2 regions of the Effusibacillus pohliae DSM 22757 genome follow, and region 1 is predicted to be linked to the other one. Evidence: riboswitches for the same ligand, from Rfam matches in the RefSeq annotation. Region 1 holds a riboswitch; the other holds the start of a gene.
The links. A riboswitch is a leader RNA that binds a small molecule or an ion and turns the genes downstream of it on or off. The one in region 1 is predicted to bind glycine.
Positions count from the first base shown of each region.

Region 1 (5,293 bases):
AATCCGATTCCTTTGCGCTGCCAAATCGTCGCCTCTTCCGTGCCGGAAGTTGAAGAACTGGTGGCGAAGGGCGTTTTTTTGCAAGAACTGTTTTACCGGTTTCATACGTTTGCGGTTCCCGCGCTGGCGGAGCGAAAAGAGGATTTGCCGGAGCTTTGCCATCTGTTTCTCAGCAAATCGGCACAAACCGTCGGAAAACCGGTCCCCCGCCTGAGTTCGGAAGTGATGGCGGCATTGACCACTTACGATTGGCCGGGAAATCTGCCGCAGCTCCGGAATGTGATGGAGTATCTGGCAATCGTGGCGGACGGTAGGGAAGTGACGCTGGAGCACCTGCCGCCGGCGATCCGGCTGACCACTTTGTCCCAGTTGGCGGAAGACGCGTTGCCGCTGTCCGCTCTCTCGGAGGAGATGGAACGGGCCAAAATCGAGGACGCACTCAGGAAAACGGGCGGCAACAAAGCGGGAGCGGCCCGGCTGTTGGGCATCTCGCGCGGCGCTTTGTACTACAAGATCAAACAATACGGATTATAGAAACGGGGGTTGCGCATGCCAAACCGGCCTTTTTTTCCGCCTTATCTGGCGCTTGTCATCGGCATTTTATCGATTTCCTCGTCGGCCATCTTCGTTAAATTGTCCGCTTCGTCGCCCGGACTGACGGCCGCGTACCGGCTGTTTTTTACGGTGATGCTGATGATCCCGTTCATGGTGGCCAGGCGGAATGCGTTCCGGCAATCGCTCACCGGCCTGACGGGGCGAGACTACCTGCTTTGTGCGGTGTCCGGCGTGATGCTCTCGTTTCACTTCATCTACTGGTTCATGTCGTTCCAGTACACGTCTGTCGCCAGTTCGGTGGTGCTGGTGTCGCTGCAGCCGCTGTTTACGTTCGCCGGATCGATCTGGGTTTTTAAAGAACAGCTTTCGAGGAATGCCTGGCTGGGCGGGCTGTTGGCGATCATCGGCTCGGTCATTATCGGCTGGGGGGATTTCACGTCCGGGCCGAACGTCCTGTTCGGCGATTTCTTGGCGCTTCTTTCGGCGTTTCTGGTATCGGTGTACTGGCTGATCGGACAACATGTCCGGGCCCGGGCCGATTCCGCCGCCTACACGTTTCTGGTGTACGGGATCAGCACAGTCACATTATTCGCTTATGTGCTGATTCACGATGAACAGCTGCTCTCGCCGCCGCCGCTCGACTGGCTGTGGTTTTTGTGCCTGGCCGTGTTTCCGACGCTTCTGGGCCATTCGATCTTCAACTGGGTGATCCGCTGGATCCCCGCCTCGATTTTGTCCGTCGGGATTCTGGGGGAAGCGGTCGGTTCCTCTATCCTCGCCTATTTCGTGTTTGGCGAGACGGTGTCGCTGCAGCAGGTGGCAGGCGGCATCCTGCTGCTGGCCGGGATCGTGCTCTGCACTACGCACCATCAACCGACGCCTCAGCCGCCCGCGCTCGGGACTGCGGAAGGGCACAAGTAACCCCCTCTTCGCCTGAAAAAGAAAGAGGGGGTTGCAGAGTCACTTGTACAACACATCGTCCTTGAGCGATTCAATATGGCTCAACACCTGGTCAATGTCGCGCTGATCGACGCCAAAATGCGCCAGCGCGTCCTGCAAATGTTTGGCGACCGCCGCAAAATGCTCCGGATGCAGATTCATCCCCTCATGTTGGGGTCTCAACCGTAGCTTAGCAGGAATTTTTCCTGCATGCGGGCCTCTTGTAAGACTTGGTTACATTGACTGTTGTGGCGGTCCCTTCTCCGTTCTACAATCGGGTACAAGAACATATCGGAGAGGGGAAGACCGGCTATGGGGAAAAAAGTGATTGAAACGATTCTCGATCCTGCTCTGGTGGAGTCTGTCGTCCGCTCGCTCACGCGCATGCAAATCGAAAACTACAACATTACAAATGTGAAAGAATTCAGTTTGTTTGGTGTTTCCCCCTTCCCCAAACAGATTCGAATGCCGTTTCAAACCCACATCAAAGCAAAACTGCAACTCATTGTGGAAGAAGAGCAGGTGGAGAATGCGGTCAAAAGGATTCTTTCACTCACTTACACAGGCAATAAAGAGAAGGACAGGATTCTGGTGTCAGAACATTTCCCACCTAGCCGTTTGGGATGAAAAACGGTTCCCTCCTGTGGCTGCCCGTTTCTGAAAACGGCACTCCGCGATTGACGCGCACCGCGCCGTCCTGCTACTATAGGAAAAAATCGATCCAGCCGGATGAAAGTTGCGGGTGACACCGCAACCGGACGAACCTCTGGAGAGACCCTGCCAGGGCGCCGAAGGGGCAAGCGATCATCGCGAAACTCTCAGGCAAAAGGACAGAGGAAGCGCGGGACGCCAACCGCTTTTGGGCGGTTGTGATTGCAGTGCGGCTTCCCTGACCATTCTCCCGAATGGTCTTTTTTTTGATCGAGAAAAAAGGAGAGAAACCGATGGAACAACGGGCATTGATCACGGTGGTGGGGATCGACCGGATCGGCATCATTGCGGCCGTCACCACCGCCTTGGCGGACAACCGGGTGAACATTGTGGATATCAGGCAGACGATCGTCGGTGAATTTTTTACGATGATCATGGTGGTCGATTTGCAGCAAGCCGTCCGCTCGCTGCAGGAATTGCAAAGCTGCCTCGATGAGGTGGGGCTGCGGCTTGGCGTGAAAATCACGGTGCAGAGCGAAGAACTCTTTCGCTCGATGCACCGGATCTGAGGAGGTGGCGGCATGAGCTATACGGAAAGCGAAGTGTTGGAAACGATCCGCATGGTGGAAACGGAACACCTCGACATCCGGACCGTGACTCTGGGAGTCCATCTCGACGACTGCCGGGCGGACACCCTGTCCGCCACCAAAACCCGTGTGCGGGACAAACTGCTGCGCCACGCATCGCGGCTTGTCCCGGTGGTACACGGGATTGAACGGGAGATCGGCATCCCGATCGTCAACAAACGGATTGCGGTCACACCGATTGCTCATGCGCTGCCCGGTTTTGACAAGGACGGGTATGTGGAAATTGCCGTCGAGTTGGACGAGGTGGCGGAAGAACTGGGAATCGATTTTCTCGGGGGCTATTCGGCTCTGGTCCACAAGGGCATGACACCCTCGGCGCAGGCGTTGATCGATTCCCTGCCGGATGCTTTATCGCAGACAAACCGGGTGTGCGCCTCGGTGGCGGTGGCATCGACCAAAGCCGGCATTAACATGGACGCAGTGTACCGGATGGGGTGCACGATCAAGCATGTCGCCGAACGGACGGCAGACCGGAGCGGGATCGGAGCGGCCAAACTGGTCGTGTTCTGCAACCCGGTGGACGACAATCCGTTCATGGCCGGGGCCTTCCACGGCTTTGGCGAACCGGATGCGGTGATCAACGTCGGCGTGAGCGGGCCGGGGGTCGTGCTGTCGGCGTTAGAGCGGCTGGAAAAAAGAGCCGATTTTGGTATGATCGCAGAGACGATCAAACGGACGGCATTCAAGATCACGCGGGTCGGCGAACTGGTGGGGCGCAAAACGGCCGCGGCGCTTGGCGTGCCGTTTGGCATCGTCGATCTGTCGCTCGCGCCGACCAACGCGATGGGGGACAGCGTAGCGCAGATTCTGGAGGCGATGGGCCTGGAACGGTGCGGTGCGCACGGCACCACCGCCGCCTTGGCTCTGCTCAACGATGCGGTAAAAAAAGGCGGCGCGATGGCCACTTCGTATCCCGGCGGGCTGTCGGGCGCTTTTATCCCGGTCTCGGAGGACAACGGGATGATCGCTGCCGTCGAAGCGGGCGCACTCAGCCTGGCCAAATTGGAAGCGATGACCTGCGTCTGCTCGGTCGGGCTCGATATGATCGCGGTGCCCGGCGAGACAACCGCCGAAACGCTGGCCGGGCTGATCGCCGATGAGATGGCGATTGGCATGATGAACAAAAAAACGACGGCCGTCCGTGTCATCCCCGTTCCGGGGGCCGTGGCAGGGCAAATGGCGGAATTCGGCGGATTGCTGGGCCGCGCGCCGGTAATGGAGATCAATCGGTTCTCATCGGCGGAATTTGCCCGGCGCGGCGGCCGCATTCCGGCCCCCATCCAATCGCTGATGAACTAGCGGGGCGGACCAATGTCACAAAAGCGGCATGCGAAGAAGCATGCCGCTCACATTTCGGCCGTTTACCAGGTTTTGATACCGGGTGCTCCCGGCGGCGGATTTTGGATCATCTCGAAAATCGGGTAACCATAGGCGACGAGAATCAGGACCACCGCCACCGGCACCCAAACCCGCCAGCGTTCGAGAATCGCCGGCGTCGCCTCCGCTTCCTCCGCCACTTCGCCGATCGGGTATTCCTCCTCCCCCTTCGGCGCCTTGAAGGTCAGATAGAAGACGATGGCAATTTGCAGCATGGCGGCCACCAGCAGGATACCGCCCCCGATCGCGGTCAATTTGTGCCACGGCAGCCAACTGAGAGCGGTCGGATCGTTCATGTAGGTCGTTCCCGCCGTCCGCCGCGGTCCTCCCAACAACCCGAGCGTGTGCATCGAGCCCGACATAAACAGCATGCCGATCGACCACAAAAAGCCCTGCAATTTCCCCAGATCGTTCAGCACCGGCGTCAATTTGCGGCCGGTCAGATGCGGAATCAGCCAGTAACTGACGGAAAAAAACGTGAGCGCCACCGTCGTGCCGACCGTCAAATGAAAATGGCCGGTCACCCAAATGGTGTTATGCACCACCGCATTCAGCTGGTTGCTGGCGTTGATGATGCCTCCGATCCCCGCTGGAACGAACCAGACCATCGCCAGAAACATCGAAAAGAAGCGGGCGTCGCGAAACGGCAGATGGCGGAACCAGCCGAACAGCCCCTTCGCCCCTTTGGCCCGTCCGGCCGTCTCAAATGTGGCAAACATCGTGAACGCCGTGATCATGGAAGGAATCGCGATCGACAGGGTCAACGCCACATGCAGAAATTTCCATTTTTCATCGATTCCCGGTTCCATCAGCTGATGGTGAAACCCGATCGGCGACGACAGCACCACAAAAATCACAAACACCATGCGCGTGATCGCGTCACTGAACACCTTGCCGCCGATGATCTTCGGCATCACCACATACCAGGTGATGTAGGCGGGCAGCAGCCAAAAATAGACCAGTGGATGCCCAAACAGCCAGAACAGCGTGCGGCTGAGCACCACATTCACCGTATCGACCCATCCGAACGCCCAAGGGATCAGTTGCAGCACGACCTCGGCCGCAACGCCGACCGAACAGATCTGCCAGAGGATCATCGTCGCCACTGCCGCGAACATAAACAG
Region 1 is NZ_AQXL01000117.1:28,293-33,585, forward strand. It holds gene C230_RS0108365 (sigma-54 interaction domain-containing protein) at 1-534, shown strand, start outside; gene C230_RS0108370 (DMT family transporter) at 550-1,476, shown strand; partial or broken gene C230_RS19840 (globin domain-containing protein) at 1,516-1,707, opposite strand; gene C230_RS0108380 (P-II family nitrogen regulator) at 1,807-2,121, shown strand; glycine riboswitch at 2,251-2,338, shown strand; gene C230_RS0108385 (ACT domain-containing protein) at 2,439-2,714, shown strand; gene C230_RS0108390 (PFL family protein) at 2,727-4,091, shown strand; gene C230_RS0108395 (b(o/a)3-type cytochrome-c oxidase subunit 1) at 4,154-5,293, opposite strand, start outside.

Region 2 (5,293 bases), on a different contig from region 1:
AGTCCTCCAAAATCCCGGCTTTTTCTGACTCCTGGGAGCCATGTTTTGCGTTTGCTTGTTTTCCTGATTCATTTCCATCACCTCATTCCCCATTCTCGCCATGAATGAGAAAGCTTATACAGGGAATACTCATGGGATGGAAATTTTTTATCGATAACCTACGGTTTCTTGTAGGAGGCAATCGTTGTACCCTGATAGAAATACGCCAAAATTTCGGATGCCGTTTTGCCCTGCTTCGCCATCCCTTCGGCGCCGTACTGGCTCATGCCGACTCCGTGGCCGTTGCCGTGGGTCGTGAACGTGATCGCATCGCCTTCGATTTTCCAGGAAAAATCGGTCGAGGGCAGCCCCAGCGCCTGCCGGAAGTCAGGGCCGCTCATCACTTTGCCGGCGACCCGGATTTTTTTCACCCGGTGACTCGCTGAAGTCTCCACTACTTGCAGCATCTGTCCCTGGTTGGCGGCAGTGACGACCGCGTTGATGCCCAGCAACCGGTGAAATTCCTGCAGCGGCATTGTTTTGGTACGCGTCGCATGTTTCGACTGCGCGTCCCACGGGCAATCGACCGATCGCAGGTACGGCAAGGCCCGGCCAAAATAATCCTGCGAATCCTCCGTCTTTCCGTTCGATGCGGAAAAAAACATCGCGTCGATCGGCACCCCGTTATAGGTCACAATCTGCCCTTTCGTCTCGTTGACCGCCTGCACGATTTTGTTCATCTTCAACTGGTACTCCATGATGCCCCACTGCTGCTTCAGCTTCTCGTCGCTGCTGTAGGCCTGCGTATCCCGGTAATCGTCGGTCACATGGGCTCCTTCGATCAGCGAATTTTTCTGAATGCGGCGGATTGCATTCGTGCGGGCGGCGATCGCCTGCGCTTTCAGCGCCTCCAGCGGAAAATCGGCCGGCATCTCGGCGGCCACCACGCCTTTCACATATTCCTCGAGCGGCATCTCGACAACCTGGTTTTTTTCCTTCAGGAGCACTTTGATCTTCATGTCATCGGTGGCAACTGCCAGATGGGGAGCGGGCTGTTCCCTTTTCGGCAACATGCTGACCAATCCTGCCGGAATTGCCAGCATGAGTGCGAGCGTTGCGGCGAGCATGATGACGACCGGTTTGTTTGCGGCAGTTGTTTGATTCAACAGCCATTCCCCCCTGAGCAAAGTCTATCAAATGTATATGTGCAACTTGTACCCGTATGCCCCTTGCATGATAGACTTGCTTCGCCGCCGGTTGCGACAGTGGGGTATTCTTTGCTTTATTCGCTGGGAGAATCAAAAATCCGCTTTTTCATCGCCTGTCCCGTCGGGGTCATGGCCAGCCCACCGAGAGCGGTTTCCCGCAGCGAAACCGGCATTCGCTTGCCGATTTCGTACATGGCGGCGATCACCTCATCGCAGGGAATCCGGCTTTCCACACCGGCCAGCGCCATGTCGGCCGCCGCGAAGGCGATCGCCGTGCCGATCACATTCCGTTTGATGCACGGCACCTCCACCAAACCTGCCACCGGATCGCAGACAAGACCCAACAGGGATTTCAGCGCGATGGCTGTTGCATTGACCGCCTGCTCGGGCGTTCCGCCCTTCAATTCCACAATGGCACCGGCCGCCATCGCGGTGGCCGACCCCACTTCCGCTTGACAGCCGCCGGCCGCTCCTGAAATAAAAGCGCGGTTGGCGATCACATAACCGAGAGCGCTTGCGGTGAACAATCCCATCACCAACTGGTCGTACGAGAGCCCGCAATTCTCTTGCAGTGAAAACAGGCAGCCGGGCAAAACTCCGGCGGCGCCCGCCGTCGGAGTCGCCACGATCACTCCCATCCGGGCGTTCGTCTCCGATGTGGCAAACGAGAACCGCATCGCATCGACGATGATGTTGCCGGAGAGAAAATCCCCTTTTTCCTTGTAAACGCCCATCCGATACGCGTCCCCGCCGGAAATGCCGCTTGGCGAGGAGGACCGGTCGGACACGCCTGTTTCAATCGCCTGTTTCATCTTGAGCAGACGTTCCTTCATCATGCTGATGATCGTATCCCGGGTGCGGCCCGACTTGCTGATTTCAACATCGAGCATGACTTCTGCGATGCTCTTGTTTTCCCGTTCGCAGTGAAGCAGCAGTTCCTGCATCGATTGGAAATCGATCGGCATTTTCATCTACCTCACCTGAAAATTGATGACACGGGTCCGATTTTCCTTGTGCAGCACCATGGAACACGCGGTATTCAATGGAATATCAACCTGAAACTGATCGATCAAGAAAATTTTTGATAATCCGCCGCCCAACGAAACGCCGCCGACCATCACGGCGTCACCATTCTTTTCCGCATGGATGAGCAGCGTATTCGGATGGTCATAATAGGGGCACTCCTCCTCCAGCTTGAAAACGGTCGCCATCCCGCATTCAGAGGCAAGTTTGAGCGCGTGTTTGATTCGCAGATCATCCGTGCCCATTCCCAACAGTCCGCCGACGATTGCTTTATCCGTGCCATGTCCCCTGTATGTTTGAGAAAAAGAGCCATAAAATGTGATTTCCGCCCGCTCCGGGATCCCGTGCAGGAGCTGGTGCACAAAATTCCCGATCGTCACCACGCCGGCCGTGTGCGAACTGGACGGACCGACCATGACCGGCCCGATAATGTCAAAACAGCTGTTGTACTCCATCGCTCTCTCCTCCGGAACGACATGATTTTTAAAAAGAAAGGAAGGACAGAGAGGGGTAGACCGCTTTCCCCTTCTCCGTCCTTCCGTTCGATCAAAAAAGGACAAAGCAAGGGCAGACTGTCTACCCTCGCTCTGTCCTTTTACCGGAAAGTTTAACTCCCGTTCGCGGGAGTTTTCCCCTTTGGTGGCTGATGCTCTCTCCAGAGTGCGTCCGATTGCAGTCCTTTTACCTGAGAGATTGGTCCCAAGGATTTTTGGGACTTGCCCCTTCGGTGCCGAACGGCCGGTTCGGTCTCTCCCGCAATCGTCATCCGCCGCTATGCAGTTTCGTAACGTGTTACTTCTATTATATAGCAACCGGTGAAAAAAAGCCATTACTCGACGCGCACAATGTCCGCTCCGATCGTACGGAGCTTGTCTTCCAGTTTCAAGTAACCGCGGTCTATGTGGTGGAGTCCGTTGACTTCCGTTTCCCCCTGCGCTCCCAGTCCGGCGATCACAAGCGCGGCCCCCGCCCGCAGGTCGCTTGCCGTAACGCTCGCTCCGGTCAGGTAGGGGACCCCGGTGATCAGCGCGGTGCGTCCCTCAATCTTGATGTCGGCTCCCATTCGCTGCAGTTCCGCCACATGCATGAACCGATTTTCAAATACGCTTTCCGTCACCAGGCTGTTGCCGGGCAAAACGGTCAGCAGCGCCATCATCTGCGCCTGCATGTCAGTCGGGAATCCGGGATACGGCAGCGTCTTGACATCCAACGGACGGTTGCCGGGACCGCCGATCGCCCGTATCCCGTTCACATCTTCCTCGATCTGGATGCCCGCTTCTTTCAGTTTGGCGATCACCGGCTTCAAATGGTTGGAAATCGCTCCTTCCACATACACGTCGCCGCCGGTCATCGCCGACGCGATCAGGAACGTGCCCGCCTGAATCCGGTCGGGGATCACGGTGTGATTCGCGCCCCGCAGCGATTCGACGCCATCGATGCGGATCACATCCGTACCCGCCCCGCGCACACTGGCGCCCATCGCGTTCAAATAGTTCGCCAGATCGACGATCTCCGGTTCCTTCGCCGCGTTTTCGATAATCGTCCTGCCTTCCGCCAGAGCGGCTGCCATCATGATGTTCTGCGTGGCACCGACGCTTTGGATATCCAGATAAATTCGGGTTCCTTTTAACCGATTCCCTTTCACGCGAGCTTCCACGTGGCCGCGGCCGACTTCGACTTCCGCACCGAGCGCCTGAAATCCTTTGATATGTTGGTCAACCGGTCTTGCTCCGATCGCACAACCGCCCGGCAACGCGACACGGGCACGGCCCATGCGGGCTAACAAAGGTCCCATCACAAGAAAAGAAGCCCGCATTCTGCGAACCAGCGATTCTTTGGCGATCCATTCCTTCACGTTGCGCGAGTCGACATGCAAGACCGTTTCGCTTTCCCGACGAACTTCTGCCCCTAAAGCGATGATGACTTCACTGATGGTTTCAACATCCGTCAACCATGGAACGTCCTCGATCACACTGGTTCCTTCCGATGCAAGAATCGATGCCGCCAGAATCGGCAACACCGCATTTTTTGCACCGTCCACTTTTACGCTGCCAGACAGGCGGTTTCCGCCACGAATCAAAAACTTTGACAATGTTGGTACCTCCGCTCAGGGTGGGCTGTTGTCCCGGACTTAGCTGTTAATACTCAATCGTCACAATCGGCGAACCAACGAGGATGCGGGTCTTTTTTTGATAGGCGTCGTGATGAACCGCCACCTGCAGATTCATCCGCTTCCCGTTGGTGGATATGTACTCTTTGGCCAATGGAGAGTACCCTGATACGCTTGCCAGCCAGTCGGAACGAAATGCTTCCACTTCGCGCGCATCGACGGACGCAAACATCCGTTGAATGAGCGAGTTTCGTTCCATAACATCAATTTTATCATTGCGAAAACCTTTGATACAAGCGCTAATTTGTGGGGTGACGCCGGCTTGGGCGGCCGTATTTTTTACTTTTTCGATCGAATCGGTAATACCCCGCAAATCGCTTGCCTCCCGCTCGATTTTGATGACGAGCACGGTTTGCGGCTGCTGTTGCAGGTTCATGGAAGTGAGAATGAGCGACACGGCCGTACTCGTATCCCACTGTCCGTGCAATTGGTAGACGTGTTGCTGGCCGTCGCTGTTTTTGTATTCGCGCGCATCGGGAATGCCCAGGGACGCGTTGAGATTTTGGCCGATTTTTGCCAGTTCGTCCAACGGCATATACGTATGGTTGACGATCGACCAGTTATGCACAAAATAGCCCTCCACCTGCCCGCCGCTCGCTGCAAATACGCGGGTCAGCAGTTCGCCGATGTGCATCTGGCTGGCCGTTGTCGAGCGGGCTGGGTATGCGTAAGCCGCTCCGATGAGGAAGCAAATGATCGAGACGAACAAGACCGCTTTTTTCATAATCAATACATCCTCCCGCATGGTCAAATCTAGCACCCTATCAACCATGTTTGACCAATCCGGGAGGCGGTATACGCGAAGAAGCAGAAAAAGCGGGTGAGGTGGCCGGGGCCTCTAACGCAGATACTTCAACAGCAGCGATGCACTTAGATACTGCAGAAAAAATTGGCCTAGCTGAAACCCGAGCAC
Region 2 is NZ_AQXL01000132.1:18,428-23,720, forward strand. It holds gene C230_RS0115385 (M23 family metallopeptidase) at 1-72, opposite strand, end outside; gene spoIID (stage II sporulation protein D) at 159-1,145, opposite strand; gene sdaAA (L-serine ammonia-lyase, iron-sulfur-dependent, subunit alpha) at 1,262-2,158, opposite strand; gene C230_RS0115400 (serine dehydratase beta chain) at 2,159-2,665, opposite strand; glycine riboswitch at 2,874-2,976, opposite strand; gene murA (UDP-N-acetylglucosamine 1-carboxyvinyltransferase) at 3,040-4,302, opposite strand; gene C230_RS21510 (YwmB family TATA-box binding protein) at 4,349-5,104, opposite strand; gene C230_RS0115415 (DUF1146 family protein) at 5,219-5,293, opposite strand, start outside.
Region 2: it holds a riboswitch for glycine, as region 1 does, so the genes downstream of both, C230_RS0115400 (serine dehydratase beta chain) here and C230_RS0108385 (ACT domain-containing protein) in region 1, are expected to answer to the same signal.